DNA from 2 places in the Streptomyces sp. NPDC002276 genome. Region 1 is predicted to be linked to the other one. Evidence: riboswitches for the same ligand, from Rfam matches in the RefSeq annotation. Region 1 holds a riboswitch; the other holds the start of a gene.
What was found. Region 1 has a riboswitch for cobalamin ahead of metE (5-methyltetrahydropteroyltriglutamate--homocysteine S-methyltransferase). Riboswitches for the same ligand answer to the same signal wherever they lie in the genome.
Positions count from the first base shown of each region.

Region 2: another riboswitch for cobalamin. It lies ahead of ACWIHT_RS18745 (cobalamin biosynthesis protein); the one in region 1 lies ahead of metE (5-methyltetrahydropteroyltriglutamate--homocysteine S-methyltransferase).

Region 1 covers NZ_JBSFCQ010000003.1:30,218-38,029, forward strand. The annotation lists gene scpA (methylmalonyl-CoA mutase) at 1-1,148, shown strand, start outside; gene meaB (methylmalonyl Co-A mutase-associated GTPase MeaB) at 1,145-2,128, shown strand; gene ACWIHT_RS09350 (hypothetical protein) at 2,154-2,687, shown strand; cobalamin riboswitch at 2,689-2,912, shown strand; gene metE (5-methyltetrahydropteroyltriglutamate--homocysteine S-methyltransferase) at 3,040-5,358, shown strand; gene ACWIHT_RS09360 (histidine phosphatase family protein) at 5,471-6,049, shown strand; gene ACWIHT_RS09365 (polysaccharide deacetylase family protein) at 6,196-6,930, shown strand; gene ACWIHT_RS09370 (cytochrome P450) at 6,952-7,812, opposite strand, start outside.
Region 2 covers NZ_JBSFCQ010000006.1:414,143-421,954, forward strand. The annotation lists gene cobN (cobaltochelatase subunit CobN) at 1-2,403, opposite strand, end outside; gene ACWIHT_RS18740 (cobyric acid synthase) at 2,400-3,950, opposite strand; gene ACWIHT_RS18745 (cobalamin biosynthesis protein) at 3,947-4,891, opposite strand; cobalamin riboswitch at 4,993-5,132, opposite strand; gene ACWIHT_RS18750 (DUF397 domain-containing protein) at 5,525-5,716, shown strand; gene ACWIHT_RS18755 (hypothetical protein) at 5,991-6,425, opposite strand; gene ACWIHT_RS18760 (helix-turn-helix domain-containing protein) at 6,618-7,475, opposite strand; gene ACWIHT_RS18765 (hypothetical protein) at 7,736-7,812, opposite strand, start outside.

The DNA of each region.
Region 1 (7,812 bases):
ACAACGTGACGCGTACGGCCGTGGAGGCCATGGCGGCCACGCAGGGCCATACGCAGTCGCTGCACACCAACGCCCTGGACGAGGCGCTCGCGCTGCCCACCGACTTCTCGGCGCGCATCGCCCGCAACACCCAGCTCCTCATCCAGCAGGAGTCCGGCACGACCCGGGTCATCGACCCGTGGGGCGGCAGCGCGTACGTCGAGAAGTTGACGTACGACCTCGCGCGCCGGGCCTGGCAGCACATCGAGGAGGTCGAGGCGGCGGGCGGCATGGCCAAGGCCATCGACGCGGGCATCCCCAAGCTGCGCATCGAGGAGGCGGCGGCCCGTACCCAGGCCCGCATCGACTCCGGGCGCCAGCCGGTCATCGGCGTCAACAAGTACCGGGTGGAGACCGACGAGGAGATCGACGTCCTCAAGGTCGACAACTCCTCCGTCCGCACCCAACAGATCGAGAAACTACGGCGGTTGCGCGCCGAGCGCGACGAACAGGCCACGCAGGACGCCCTGCACGCGCTGACCCGGGCCGCCGAGAGCACCGGCAACCTCCTGGAGCTGGCGGTGAACGCGGCCCGCGCGAAGGCCACGGTCGGCGAGATCTCCGACGCGCTGGAGAAGGTGTACGGGCGGCACGCGAGCCAGATCCGTACGATCTCCGGTGTGTACCGCACCGAAGCCGGCGACTCCCCGTCCGTCGAACGCACCCGCACCCTCGTGGCCGAGTTCGAGGAGGCCGAGGGCCGCCGCCCGCGCATCCTGGTCGCCAAGATGGGCCAGGACGGCCACGACCGCGGCCAGAAGGTGATCGCCACCGCCTTCGCCGACCTCGGCTTCGACGTCGACGTCGGCCCGCTGTTCCAGACCCCGGGCGAGGTGGCCCGCCAGGCCGTAGAGGCGGACGTGCACGTCGTCGGGGTGTCCTCGCTGGCCGCCGGACACCTCACCCTCGTACCGGCGTTGAAGGAGTCCCTCGCCGAGGAGGGCCGCGAGGACATCATGATCGTGGTCGGCGGGGTGATCCCCCCGCAGGACGTGCCCACGCTCCTGGAGATGGGCGCGGCGGCCGTGTTCCCGCCCGGGACGGTGATCCCGGACGCGGCCTACGACCTGGTCGAGCGGCTGGCCACCGACCTCGGGCACACCCCGTGATCGATGTCGACACCTATGTGAAGGGCGTACTCGACGGCAAGCGGGCCCTGGTGGCCCGCGCCATCACCCTCGTCGAGTCGACCAAGCCCCAACACCGCACCATGGCACAGCAGTTGCTGACCGAACTGCTGCCGCACAGCGGGAAGGCCCGGCGCATCGGGATCAGCGGTGTGCCTGGCGTCGGCAAGTCGACGTTCATCGACGCGTTCGGCACGCTCCTCACCTCGCTCGGTTTCCGGGTGGCGGTACTGGCCGTAGACCCGTCCTCCACCCGCACGGGCGGCTCGATCCTCGGCGACAAGACCCGCATGGAACGCCTGGCCGTCGACCCGGCGGCCTTCATCCGCCCCTCCCCCACCGCGGGCACACTCGGCGGCGTCGCGAAGGCGACCCGGGAGTCGATCGTGGTGATGGAGGCGGCGGGCTACGACGTCGTCCTCGTGGAGACGGTAGGCGTAGGCCAGTCGGAGACCGCGGTCGCCAACATGGTCGACTCCTTTCTGCTGTTGACCCTGGCCCGCACGGGCGACCAGTTGCAGGGCATCAAGAAGGGCGTCCTGGAGCTGGCGGACGTGATCGCCGTGAACAAGGCGGACGGCCCGCACGAGCGCGACGCGCGGGGCGCGGCAAGGGAGTTGGCGGGCGCGCTGCGGCTGATGCACCCCGTCGACGCGGCCTGGACCCCGCCGGTGCTGAGTTGCAGCGCCCGTGAGGGCACGGGCCTGGACACGGTCTGGGAGCGCCTGGAACAGCACCGGTCCCTGCTGGACTCCACCGGCCGCCTAGCCGCCAAGCGCCGCGAGCAGCAGGTGGATTGGACGTGGACGATGGTCCGCGACGAGCTGCTGGGCAGGCTGCACGCGGATCCGGCGGTACGCTCACTGGCCCCGGACCTCGAACGGCGGGTGCGGGAGGGCGAGTTGACGGCGACGCTGGCCGCCGAACAGATCCTGCGGGCTTTCGGACCCCGGCCCGGCTGACCCACCGCGACCGGAGGTCGTCCGAGTGTTTCCCGCACGGTTACCCGTCGGCGCTCCGTTGGCGCTGGCTCTGGCGAGTCTCGCCGTGTCCGGCTGCTCTTCCACCTGGGGCTGCTCCGACACCACCGCGAAGCGCGGCAGGGCCGCTGTCAGGGTGCGGGTCGAGGACATCTACGGGCAGCATCTCGGCGCCTCCGCCGAGATCGTCGACTGGCGCCTTGAGCCTCATCCGCAGCGGCCCTCCGACGGTGACCAGGTCCACTTCCACTTCCGGTTCTACGACGCCGACGAGTTCAACGGCCCCGCCTTGGACGTCTGCGCGGTCGACAGGAAGCGCGTGGCCCTGTTGTGCGAGACGGTCTACTCGACCGAGGCGTTCGGGCCGAACGGCGACCGCACGGGCGACAGTTGGCTCGCCGTCGAGCACCCCGCGCAGGTCGCCGGAGTGCTGTTCATCCCCAATGACCAGCACTACCAGACACGAACCTGCGCGCAGGACGGCAAGGACGGCGGCGGGCCGCATCCTCCCGAGCCGGCCACCCTGGGGGACCAGCTGTAATACGCTGACCCACGCAGCTGGTTCGCCCCGTCAGCCAGACGGACGCGTCGCAAGAGGGAACCCGGTGAGATTCCGGGACTGCCCCGCAGCGGTAAGCGAGAACGACCGCCGTCATACGCACTGGGTCCGCGACAGGATCTGGGAAGCGACGGCCAGTAGGTGTCCTCCGGTTCGACGGAGGGCGTGCCCGCGAGTCCGAAGACCTGCCAACTGCCCGTGCGCGAAGCATTCGTGCGCGGAATCCCGGTGACCTCGTGGGCGGGTCGGCGTACACATCATCCGGTGTGCCCTTTCCTTCGCGCTCGCGTTCCGTCCCGGGATCTCAGGGAGACAGCTCGCGAAGGAGAGTTCCGTGACAGCGAAGTCCGCAGCCGCGGCAGCACGGGCCACCGTGTACGGCTACCCCCGTCAGGGACAGGGCCGGGAACTGAAGAAGGCCGTCGAGGGCTACTGGAAGGGCCGCGTCGACGCCGACGCCCTCCGGGCCACCGCGGCCGAACTGCGCCGCGCCAACTGGCGGCAGCTGGCCGAGGCCGGCCTTCACGAAGTGCCGACCGGCGACTTCTCCTACTACGACCATGTCCTGGACACCAGCGTCATGGTCGGCGCGATCCCCGCCCGCCACCGGGCCGCCGTCGAACTCGACGCGCTGGACGGGTACTTCGCGATGGCGCGCGGCACGCAGGATGTGGCGCCGCTGGAGATGACGAAGTGGTTCGACACCAACTACCACTATCTGGTGCCCGAGTTGGGCCCCGACACGGTCTTCACCGCCGACTCGGGCAAGCAGGTCGACGAGTTGAGGGAGGCCCTCGCGCTGGGCCTCACCGCGCGCCCGGTGCTCGTCGGCCCGGTCACCTATCTGCTGCTCGCCAAGCCCGCGCCCGGAGTCGCCGCGGACTTCGATCCGCTGACGCTCCTTGACCGGCTGCTGCCCGTGTACGCCGAGGTCCTGGCGGATCTGCGGGCGGCGGGCGCGGAGTGGGCGCAACTCGACGAGCCCGCGCTCGTCCAGGACCGGACCCCGGCCGAGTTGAACGCCGCCGAGCGCGCCTACCGCGACCTCGGCGCGCTCGCCGACCGGCCGAAGCTGCTGGTCGCCTCCTACTTCGACCGGCTCGGCGACGCGCTGCCGGTGCTGGCGAAGGCTCCGGTGGAGGGGCTGGCGCTCGACTTCACCGGGTCCGCCGCCGCCAACCTCGACGCGCTGGCCGCGGTGGGCGGGCTGCCCGGCAAGCGGCTGGTCGCCGGGGTGGTCGACGGCCGTAACATCTGGGTCAACGATCTCACCAAGTCCCTTGCCGCGCTGGGTACGTTGCTCGGTCTCGCCGACCGGGTCGACGTGGCCGCCTCCTGCTCGCTGCTGCACGTCCCGCTCGACGCCGCCGCCGAACGGGACATCGAGCCGCAGATCCTGCGCTGGCTCGCGTTCGCGCGGCAGAAGACCCGCGAGATCGTCACCCTCGCCAAGGGCCTGGCCCAGGGCACCGGCACGATCTCCGCCCAACTGGCCGCGAACCGGGCCGACCTGGCCTCCCGCGCGGGCTCCCCGATCACCCGGGACCCCGCCGTACGGGAGCGTACCGCCGCCGTCACGGAGGCCGACGCCCGCCGTTCGCAGCCGTACGGCGAGCGGACCACCGCCCAGCGGGCGCGGCTCGGTCTGCCGCCGCTGCCGACCACCACGATCGGCTCGTTCCCGCAGACCGCCGAACTGCGCGCCGCCCGCGCCGACTTGAGGGCGAGCCGGATCGACACGGCCGGGTACGAGGAGCGCATCAGGGCGGAGATCGGCGAGGTGATCTCCTTCCAGGAGAAGACCGGCCTCGACGTCCTGGTGCACGGCGAGCCCGAACGCAACGACATGGTCCAGTACTTCGCCGAGCAGCTGACGGGCTACCTCGCCACGCAGCACGGCTGGGTCCAGTCCTACGGCACCCGTTACGTCCGTCCGCCGATCCTGGCCGGCGACATCTCCCGCCCCGAGCCGATGACGGTCCGCTGGACGACGTACGCCCAGACCCTCACCTCGCGGCCGGTCAAGGGCATGCTCACCGGGCCGGTCACCATGCTCGCCTGGTCGTTCGTCCGTGACGACCAGCCGCTCGGCGACACCGCACGGCAGGTCGCCCTCGCCCTGCGCGACGAGGTCAACGACCTTGAGGCGGCGGGGACTTCGGTCATCCAGGTCGACGAGCCCGCGCTGCGCGAGACGCTGCCGTTGCGGGCGGCGGACCGGGAGACGTATCTCGCCTGGGCGACGGAGGCGTTCCGGCTCACCACCGCCGGGGTCCGGCCGGACACGCAGATCCACACGCACATGTGCTACGCCGAGTTCGGCGACATCGTGCGGGCCATCGACGATCTCGACGCGGACGTCATCAGTCTGGAGGCGGCCCGTTCGCACATGCAGGTGGCGCGTGAGCTGGCCGAGCACGGTTATCCGCGCGAGGCGGGGCCCGGCGTGTACGACATCCACTCGCCGCGCGTGCCGGGCGCGGACGAGGCAGCGGCCTTGCTGCGCAAGGGACTTGAGGCCATTCCGCCGGAGCGGCTGTGGGTCAATCCCGACTGCGGGCTGAAGACCCGCGGCTGGCCCGAGACCCGCGCGTCGCTGGAGAACCTGGTCGCGGCGGCCCGCACGGTCCGTGAGGAACTGGCCGGTTCCTGACCCGAGGAACGAACGGGGCGGGGTCGGCCGGGGGCACCCTCCCGGCCGACCCCGCCCCTCAGTACCGGGGGACGATGTCCGTACACCCCGTCCGGAGAAGTGGAGCAAGCGAGTGACCAGCCGCATCACCCTGATCTCACCGGCGTTGAACCGTTCCCTGCGGGAGGCCCGGTTCGACGACGGCAGTCCGCTCGACCCGAGCGGCAGGGCCCGCGCCGAGTCCGCCGCCGGTTCGCTCGGGGCGGCCGACCGGGTGCTGGTCTCCCCCACCGCGCGCTGCCGGGAGACGGCGTCCGCGCTCGGTCTCGCGGCCGTCCCGGAACCGGAGTTGGCGGGGCTCGACATGGGCCGCTGGCGGGGTCTGACCCTCGACGAGGTGATGGCACGGGAGCCGGACGCGGTGCTGTCCTGGCTGTCGGACCCGGGCGCGGCACCCCACGGCGGGGAGTCGGTGCGGGCGCTGTGCGAGCGGGCGGCCGGGTGGCTGGAGACCGCGGCGACCTTCGAGGGCCGGACCCTCGCGGTCGTGGAACAGGAACTCGTGCGGGCCCTGGCGGTCACGGTCCTCGACACACCCGGGCCCGCCTTCTGGCGACTCGACGTGCCCCCGCTGACCGCGACCGACCTCAGCGGACAGTCCGGGCGATGGAACCTGCGGCTCGGACGGGAGTTGGGGTCCGAGGGCCGCTGACGCGGGGGTACGGGGGTCCCTCTCCTGGTCACCCCGATCAGCTATACACACTGTATATAGTCGCTGTGTATAGTCTGGACATGCCATCTCTGAGGTCTTCGAGCAAGAAGAGGAAAAGAACGCGGTCCGGGTTCCGTGCCGTCGGCATGTTCGTGGCGGTCGCCTCGCTGGCCCTCGCGTCGAGCGGGTGCACCAAGCTCGACACGACCTCGCCCGCCGCCGCCCGGACGCACGCCGTATCGGCCACCGCGCAGGCTCGGTTCGGGACGGTCGACTGCCGGGAGGCCAAGTGCATCGCGCTGACCTTCGACGCCGGGCCGAGCGAGCACTCGGCGCGGCTGCTCGACATCCTGAAGGAGAAGCAGGTCCCGGCTACCTTCTTCCTGCTCGGCAAGCGGCACATCGAGAAGTACCCGGAGCTGGTCGAGCGCATGGCGGCCGAGGGCCACGAGGTGGCCAGCCACACCTGGGACCACAAGATCCTGACCCGGATCACGCCCGCGCAGATACGCGGCGAACTGCGACGCACGGACGACGCGATAGAGCGGATCACCGGCAAGAAGCCGACGCTGATGCGTCCGCCGCAGGGCCGCACCGACGACACCGTGCACAAGATCTGCCGTGAGCTGGGCCTCTCGGAGGTCCTGTGGAGCGTGACCGCCAAGGACTACGCGACCACCGACTCCGCCCTCATCACCAAGCGCGTCCTCGCCCAGGCCACCCGGGACGGGATCATCCTGCTGCACGACCTGTACGACGGCACCGTGCCCGCCGTCCCCGGCATCATCGACGCGTTGAAGGCACGCGGGTACGTGTTCGTGACCGTGCCGCAACTGCTGGCGCCCGGCAAGGCCGAGCCGGGGAAGGTCTACCGGCCCTGAGTCACCCGGGGCCCGCTCCTCTCACCACGTCAGGTGCAGGGCGTACGGGGAACGGTGGATCATCGTGGGCCGCATGGTGACCGGACCGTCCGCCGCGAGCCGCAGTCCGGGCAGCCGGCGGGTCAACTCCTCCAGGGTGAGCCGGAGTTGCTCCCGGGCGAGCTGGGAGCCCGGGCAGCCGTGCACGCCGAGGCCGAAGGCGAGGTGGCGGGCTACCGGGGAGCGGGTGATGTCGAAGGTGTCGGCGCGCGGGTGGCGCCGCTCGTCCCGGTTGGCCGCGCCGAAGGCGATGAACAGCGTTGCCCCGGCGGGGAGTTCGGTACCGGCGAGGACGACCGGCCGGGTGGTGATCCTGCGGAAGCCCTGGAGTGCGGTGTCGTAGCGGGCCGCCTCCTCGATCGCCGCGGGGATGCGCTCGGGCTCGGCGCACAGCAGCTCCCACTGGCGCGGGTGGCGGAGCAGATGCAGGACGGTCGTGCCGATGAGCGCGGTGGTGGTGAGGTGTCCGGCGATCAGCAAGTTCTGGAGATCGGCGACGAGTTGGTGCCGATGGTCGAGGGTGAGCGGCCCCTCGACGACGGAGGCGACCAGTTCCGAGCAGAGGTCCTCGCGGGGTTGGTCGTAGCGCTCCCGTGCGTACCGGTCGAGGGTGTGCTGCATCGCGACGACGTCCTCGGCCGCGGCGACCTGCTCGGCCTCCTCCAGGGGACGGAACAGCAACTCCTCGGCGCGGTGGCCGCCGTGGACGACTCCGGGCACGTCGGCGGGGTCGAGGCCGACGATCCGGCCGATCACCTCGCCGGGGAGCCTGCGGGCGTACGCCGACATCAGGTCGACCTGCCCGTCCCCGGCGAAGGCGTCGACAAGGGCGGCGGCGCGCTC
Region 2 (7,812 bases), on a different contig from region 1:
GCCGTCCAGCGCCTTGAGGATGTGGTCGATCTCGTCGGTGGTGCGGGCGAGGCGGGGGACCACCTCGTCGCAGGCGAACTCCAACACCGCGACGGCGGCCGGGAGTTCGGTTCCGATGACGGCACGGACCAGTGCCGGGACGGCCGTGACCTCCCACTCCTGGGACTCCATGCCCTCCGCGAACCGGCGGCACAGCTGCTCCAGCAGGTCGATCGCGTCGGCCGCCGAACGCGCCGGTCCCTCGACCAACTCGCTCAGCTCCACCGGGACCTTCACCGGCGCGCCCGGCTCGGCCAGCAACTCCTTCTCGACCAGCCCGAAATGCTCGGCCAGCGAGGCCCGCAGCCCGGGCAGCGCGTTGGCCTGTCCGCCCCACACCTGCGAGGCGCGCAGCACGGCCAGTACGAGGTTCACGCGTGCCTCGCCGACCGGCCCGCCGCCGAGGATGTGCAGACCGTCGCGGATCTGCACGTCCTTGATCTCGCACAGATAGCCGTCGATGTGCATCACGAACTCGTCGAACGCCGCGTCGTCCGGCTGGTCGTCCACATGCAGGTCGTGATGCAGCTCGGCCGCCTTCACCAGCGTCCAGATCTGCGCGCGCACGGCCGGTGCCTTCGTCGGGTCCAGGTCGGACACCAGGGCGTACTCGTCGAGGAGTTGCTCCAGCTTCGCCAGGTCGCCGTACGTGTCGGCACGCGCCATCGGCGGCACCAGGTGGTCGACGACCGTGGCGTGGCCGCGCCGCTTGGCCTGGGTGCCCTCGCCCGGGTCGTTCACGATGAACGGGTAGATCAGGGGGAGTTCGCCGAGGACGGCGTCCGGCGCGCAGCCGCCGCTCAGCCCAAGTCCCTTGCCGGGCAGCCATTCCATGGTGCCGTGCTTGCCCATGTGGACGATCGCGTCCGCGCCGAAGCTGTTGTCCAGCCAGCGGTACGCGGCCATGTAGTGGTGCGACGGGGGCATGTCGGGGTCGTGGTAGATCGCGATCGGGTTCTCGCCGAAGCCGCGCGGCGGCTGGATCATCACGACGACGTTCCCGAACTGGAGGGACGCCAGCACGATGTCGTCGCCGTCGACGTAGAGATTGCCCGGCGGCTCGCCCCACGCGTCCAACATGCCCTGCCTGAGGGACGGTTCGAGCTTGTCGAACCACGCCTGGTAGTCGGCGAGCGGCACCCGCGCGGGCGCGGCGGCCAACTGCTCCTCCGTCAGCCACTCCACGTCGTGGCCACCGGCGTTGATGAGCCGGTGGATCAACTCGTCCCCGTTGTCCGGGTGTCCGTCGACCCCGTAACCGGCGTCCCGCAGCGCGTCCAGCACCCGGATCGCCGAGGCGGGGGTGTCAAGGCCGACCGCGTTGCCGACGCGCGAGTGCTTGGTCGGGTAGGCGGTGAAGACGAGCGCGAGCTTCTTCTCGGCGTTCGGCTTGTGCTTCAACTTCGCGTGCCGTACGGCGATTCCGGCGACCCGCGCGGCCCGCTCGGGGTCGGCGACGTAGACCGCGACATCGTCCGGTCCCTGCTCCTTGAAGGAGAACGGGACCGTGATCAGCCGCCCGTCGAACTCGGGGATCGCGACCTGCATCGCCGCGTCCATGGGGGAGAGCGCGGCGTCGGACGCCTCCCACGCAGCCTGTGAAGTGGTGAGGCAAAGCCCTTGCAGGACAGGGATGTTGAGGATGCTGAGCGCCTCGACGTCCCATGCCCCTTCCTCGCCGCCCGCGGACGCCTCCGAGGCGTGCGTGCCGCCGGCCGCGAGGACGGTGGTGATCAGGGCGTCCGCTCCGTCGAGGAGCTCGTACACACCTGATGCGGCGCCGCGCAGTGAACCGCAGTACACGGCAAGGGCGTTGGCGCCCTTCGCCTCGATCGCCTCGCACAGGGTGTCCACGAAGGCGGTGTTTCCGCTCAGTTCGTGGGCGCGGTAGAAGAGCACGGCGACCGTCGGGCGGACCGTGTCGAGTTCGGGTTCGCCGTGGACGCCGTACTCGGGCATCTGCTGTGGCGCCTCGAAGCCCTCGCCCGTGAGCAGCACGGTGTCGGAGAGGAAGCGGGCGAGTTCGGTCAGGTTGTCCGGCCCGCCCTCGACGAGGTACCTGAGCGCCTCGGCGACGACACCGGCCGGTACCGACGACTCGGCCATCAACTCCGCGTCGGGGACGGTCTCTCCGCCGAGCAGCACGGTCGGGATGCCCGAGGCCTTGAGCACGGCGAGCCCGTCCTCCCAGGCCCGCTTGCCACCGAGCAGTCGTACGACGGCGATGTCCGAGGCCGCGATGAGCGCGGGCAACTCGTCGGTGGCGTCCACGCGGGACGGGTTGCCGATCCGGTACCCGGCGCCGGAGGCGCGGGCCGCCAGCAGATCCGTGTCGGCGGTCGACAACAACAACACTGTGCTCATGCGGGCGCTCCCGGTGGAATGAAAGGCAGTCCTTGTGGCGCGCCGGACTCGATGAGCCGCCACAGCGCGTCCGTGTCCGCGTGCTGTTCGATGAGGTCGCCGAGCCGGTCGAGCTGCTCCTCGCGCAGCGCGGCGAACGAGGTGTCGGCGGCCGGTACGAACCGGCGCCCCGCGGCGGCGGCCACCTCGCGCAGGAACGCCCGCCGGAACCCGTCCGACTCCAGCGAGCCGTGCCAGTGCGTGCCCCAGGTCTGGCCGACCCGGCAGCCGTCCAAGAAGGCTTCTCCGCCCAGGACTTCGGCAACCCCGTGGTGGATCTCGTACCCCTCGACCGGCTCGCCTAGGGCTTCGCCCACCGGCCGGGTGAGGGTCTTCTCGCGCGCGAAGCGCACGCGCAGGGGGAGTACTCCGAGTCCGTCGACCGAGCCCCGTCGGCTCTCGATCTCGTCGTCGATGTGCTCGCCGAGGATCTGGAAGCCGCCGCAGACGCCGAGGATCGGCCGTTCCTCCGAGGCTCTGCGGACGAGGGCGGCCGCGAGTCCCCGCTCCCGCAGCCACTCCAGCGCCTGCACCGTCCCCCGGGTCCCGGGGATCACGACGAGGTCGGCGTCGGCCAGTTCCTCCGGCCGGTCCACGAACCGCACCACGACGCCCGGTTCGGCGGCCAGCGCGTCCACGTCGGTGAAGTTGGACATGAGGGGAATCGCGCAGACCGCGACCCGCAGCACGTCCTCGCCGACCGGCGGCGCGGTGTTCGACTCGCGCACGGTGCCGCGCAACGAGATGCGCAGCCCGTCCTCCTCGTCGATCCCCAGCCCGTGCTGGAACGGCAGCACGCCGTACGTCCGCCGCCCGGTCAGGCCGTGCAGCATGTCCAACCCCGGTTCCAGGAGCGACACATCGCCCCGGAACTTGTTGACGAGGAACCCGGCGACGAGGGCCTGATCCTCAGGGCTGAGCAGCGCCACCGTCCCGAAGAAGGAGGCGAAGACACCCCCGCGGTCGATGTCGCCGACGACGAGAACGGGCAGTTGCGCGTTGCGCGCGATGCCCATGTTCACGATGTCGGTCCGCCGCAGATTGATCTCGGCGGGCGAACCCGCGCCCTCGCAGATCACCGCGTCATACGTGCCCCGCAACTCGGCGAGACAGTCCAACACCGTGCCGAGCAGCGCCTCTTGTCGCCCGCCGTGCAGCCCTTCCCCGGGGGACGACCCCCCAGACCCCCCGAAGAACCCGCGCGCGCTCATCTCGCCAACTGGCCTGCCCATCAGGACGACTTGGCTGGTGCGGTCGCCGCCGGGCTTGAGGAGAACGGGGTTCATCAGCGCGGTCGGCTCGATGCGGCAGGCCTGCGCCTGCATGGCCTGCGCCCGGCCGATCTCGGCGCCCTCGCGCGTCACGAACGAATTCAGGGACATGTTCTGGGCCTTGAAGGGCGCCACCTTCACGCCCTGCCGCACCAGCCACCGGCAGATCCCGGCGGTCACGACACTCTTCCCGGCGTCCGAGGTGGTGCCCGCGACCAACAGCCCGCCGCCGCTCATGACTTCCGTCCCTTCGGCAGCAACAGCCGCCCGGCGACACTGACTCCGAGCGCGAGCCAGCCGACGCGCCGGGACAGTCGTACGGCACGGTCGATGTCCGGTACGGCTACGGCGCGTCCGGCGCCGTTGAGTACGGGCCGGTGCTCGACCCGGCCGCCGTAGGAGAGCGTGCCGCCCAGTCGCACGCCGAGGGCGCCCGCGAAAGCGGCTTCCACGGGACCGGCGTTGGGGCTCGGGTGCTTGGGGGCGTCGGTGCGCCAGGCGCGTACCGCTCCGCGCGGGTCGTCGCCCGCGACGGTGGCGAGGACGGCGGTGAGGCGGGCGCCCGGCCAGCCGGCCACGTCGTCGAGGCGGGCCGAAGCCCAGCCGTAGCGGCGGTACTTGGCCGACTTGTGGCCGACCATGGCGTCCAGGGTGTTCACCGCGCGGAAGCCGAGCAGACCCGGGACACCGGCGATGCCGCCCCACACCAGGGCGCCCACCACCGCGTCGGAGGTGTTCTCGGCGACGGACTCGACGACCGCCCGGGCGATCCCGTCGGCGTCGAGGGCCTGCGGGTCGCGTCCGCAGAGGTGCGGGAGGCGCGCCCGCGCGGCCTCGATGTCACCGGCCTCCAGCGCCCGCCCGATGACCCCGGCCTCGCGCGCGAGGGAGGTCCCGCCGACGACCGCCCAGGTGGCGGCGGCGGTGAGGGCGGCAGAGGCCGTACGGGAGGGTCGTAGGGCCGAAGTGGCTACGGCGGCCAGGGAGACGGTGCCGCCCACGCACACGGCGGTGTGCAGGGCGCCCCAGCCTCGGTGGTCGCGCCACAGCAGCTGTTCCACGGCACCGGCGGCACGGCCGAACGCGGCGACCGGATGCCCGCGGCGGGGATCGCCGAGCAGGTGGTCACCGAGAAGGCCGGCGGCGGCGCCGTACGCGAAGACGCGATCGGCACGCATCGGGTCAGCCGATCGCTGAGTCGGGCACTGTGCTGGTACGGGACCTCGAACGGCAGCCGAGCATGGCGATATGTCCTCACTCAGGGTGTCCACGCCCTGGTTCGACGAGACCGGCGGTGAGAGTTCCTGGCTCCCGGGGTTGTCTACCCCGGTGACAGTGGCGGGACCGCGCCGGATTCGCACCGGCTTCCTCTCCTGCCGCCGTACATGGCTCCGGCAGTCCACCACGGTGTTGGAAGGGGCGTCAACTTGCTGTTGACCTGGGGCGGAGGAGTGTGCCGAGGCTCATAGGGGAGGGATGTCGCGGGGCATGACGCGTCCCCACTCGGTGGAGTGGGAAAGAGACCGGGGAGAGCCGCACAGCGGACCGGCGAACAGAGCGAGCGGTCAGGACAATTGGAGAGCGCCGAGGAACGACGTGGGGTGACTTCGTGACGGGGGCGAGAGCTGATGCGATCGGGCGCCCCCTGTTTCGAGCGACGGTCACGAGCCACCTTCGCGGCCCCTCAGCGGAGCGATACGCTGCTGCGCGGAGACCGGTCGACGTCGAGGCGCTGACACTCGGTAGGGGAGGTCGGTGTGGTCGATGGGTATCCATCCACGTGGCGTACACAGTCGAACGAGCCGGGACAGGTGCACCTGCACTGGTGCAAGAGCAGCTACTCCACGTCAATTTCGGGGGAGTGCGTGGAGTGGGCGGTTGACGCGGAAACCGTACGAGTCCGTGACTCGAAGCGGCGCCAGGGGCTCGGGCTGACCGTCGGTCGTACGGCCTGGGCGGCTTTCCTGGAGCGGCTGGTGTCGCGGGGCCGGGACGACCTCTGACAGGTCGTCCCGTGTGACGGGAGGGGTGGGCAGATGCACGGTGGGTGGACCAGAGGCGTCTCGTCACCACGGGTCCGGCGTTCCACCAGGGATCCGAAGAGGCGTGAGACGGCCGTGGTGGTACTGGTGTGTCTGACGTCGGGAGCGGTAGCGGTGGCGGGCGGGGCCCTGGCCGCGCTCCTGGCGCCGGGACGCGACACAAGAGCGGTGGTCTGGGCGAGCGTCACGCTGGTGCTGGCGGCGGCGGCCGGCCTGTGGTGGGGCAGCGCACCACTCACCGACCGCCTCCGGACTCTTGGGTATCGACCCCGGGTGCGGGAGAGCCGGCGGGAGCCGCCCGCTGATCGGGAAGTCGCGGCGGATCTGACCAGGCAGTGGCGTCGCTGACCCGGCCGTCCGCCGTGTGCTGCGCACCGTCCCGGAGCAGACGGCCGATGAGGAAGAAGATGCCCACCACGACGCCCGCCCCGAGCACCAGAAGCAGCAGCAGCGTCCAGACGCCCAGGGTCGTGACGGCCTGGCCCTGAACGGCCTTCGCGACCGGGACGCCGGCGATCAGGAAGAGCAGAGCGGTGCCCGACCCCAGCAGCCAGCCCGCTGTGCGCTGCCTGATCCGCTGGTCGGTGGCCGCGCGTTCCTTCTGTATGTCCTGCTGGACCCGGGTCTCCTCGATACGGGCCAGGTTGTGGGTCCATCCGGTGTCGCGCATCGCGGCCGACCGCAGGGCGACGTCGTCAGCGGGCGGCTCGGTGCCCTCGGGGTCTTCGGCTGCGCCGGAAGGTGGCTCTTCGGTCCCGGGAAGGGCTCTCGCGGCGTCGTGCCACCGCAACCCCTCGCGAAACCTGTCGAAGACCCACATAGGCCCTCCTTGACACCGCCCGATGACGTCGTCGTCCCGGGCTCAGCTGGAACGCATGCCTGTGATGATCTCGTCGATCAGTTCGATGACCTGATCACCTTCGTACGCGGCGCTGCTGATCTCCGCGTAGCTCTCCTGGTAACGGGCGATGAGTTCGAGGTCGTCACGGCTGGCCACGCTGCCGGTACTGCCCTCGATGTAGAGCAGGTCGTCGTCGTCCTTGAACGCGAGGAGCACGAAAGGCGCGGTTGTGCCGAAGAAGGAGCCCGCCGTGAACGGAAGGACTTGCAGGCTCACCTGGGGGTGGTGGGCCATCGCCTTGACGTGCTCCAGTTGGCGCCGCATCACGGAGGGACCGCCGACATACCGACGGAGCGTGGACTCGTCGGCGATGAAGTAGGTCCGTGGACCGTCGGGTTGCTCGAAGATGCGTTCCTGACGGGCGGTCCTGAGCTCGACCGCCCGGCGGACCTGGGACTCGACGGCCTGGCCCTTCATCAGCGCCGAGGCGTAGTCCTCTGTCTGCAACAGGGCGGGTACGACCAGCGGGTTGAACGCCTGGACAGTGGTCGCGGAACTCTCGTATCCCAGGTACTGGGCGTACTGCGGGCTGACCAGGTCGGCGTACGGCGCCCACCACGACTGGCCCTTCGATCCGCGTGCCGCCTCCTCCAGCTCGGCGATCAGGGTCTCGTCGGTGACCTCGTACTGCTGGAGCAGTGCGCGCAGGTCGGTGACGGACACGCTGACGGTGCCCGCCTCGATTCGGATGATCTTGGACAACGACCATTCCACGGCCTCGGCTGCGTCGCGCTGGGTCAAGCCGACTGCTTCACGGGCTCGGCGTAGCTCGATGCGGAGCCTGCGGCGGTTGAGGCTCGGATCGACTTCCCTGGCCATGGCTTTCCTTCTTCCGTGCTGCTCGATGCATGGGCGGATCGGAAGGCATCGAAGCGACAGCGGCGGATAGATACCCGTTCTTTGGCTGCTATCCGTATAGATGATTGTCGGTCGAGTAGTACTCAGTATGACACATGTCGATTCGGTACGTTCCAATGTGACGCAGACCATAGCAAGGATGACCAAGGGTCGGGACGGCAATACAAAACCGTGCCCCCCGGACGTGATGTCCAGGGGGCACGGTCGGTGCTGACGGCAGGTCAGGCCACGATGATGTAGATCCCGTACGCCACCGCCGCCGCGCAGGCCGCGAAGCAGGCGTACGCGCCGGTCAGGG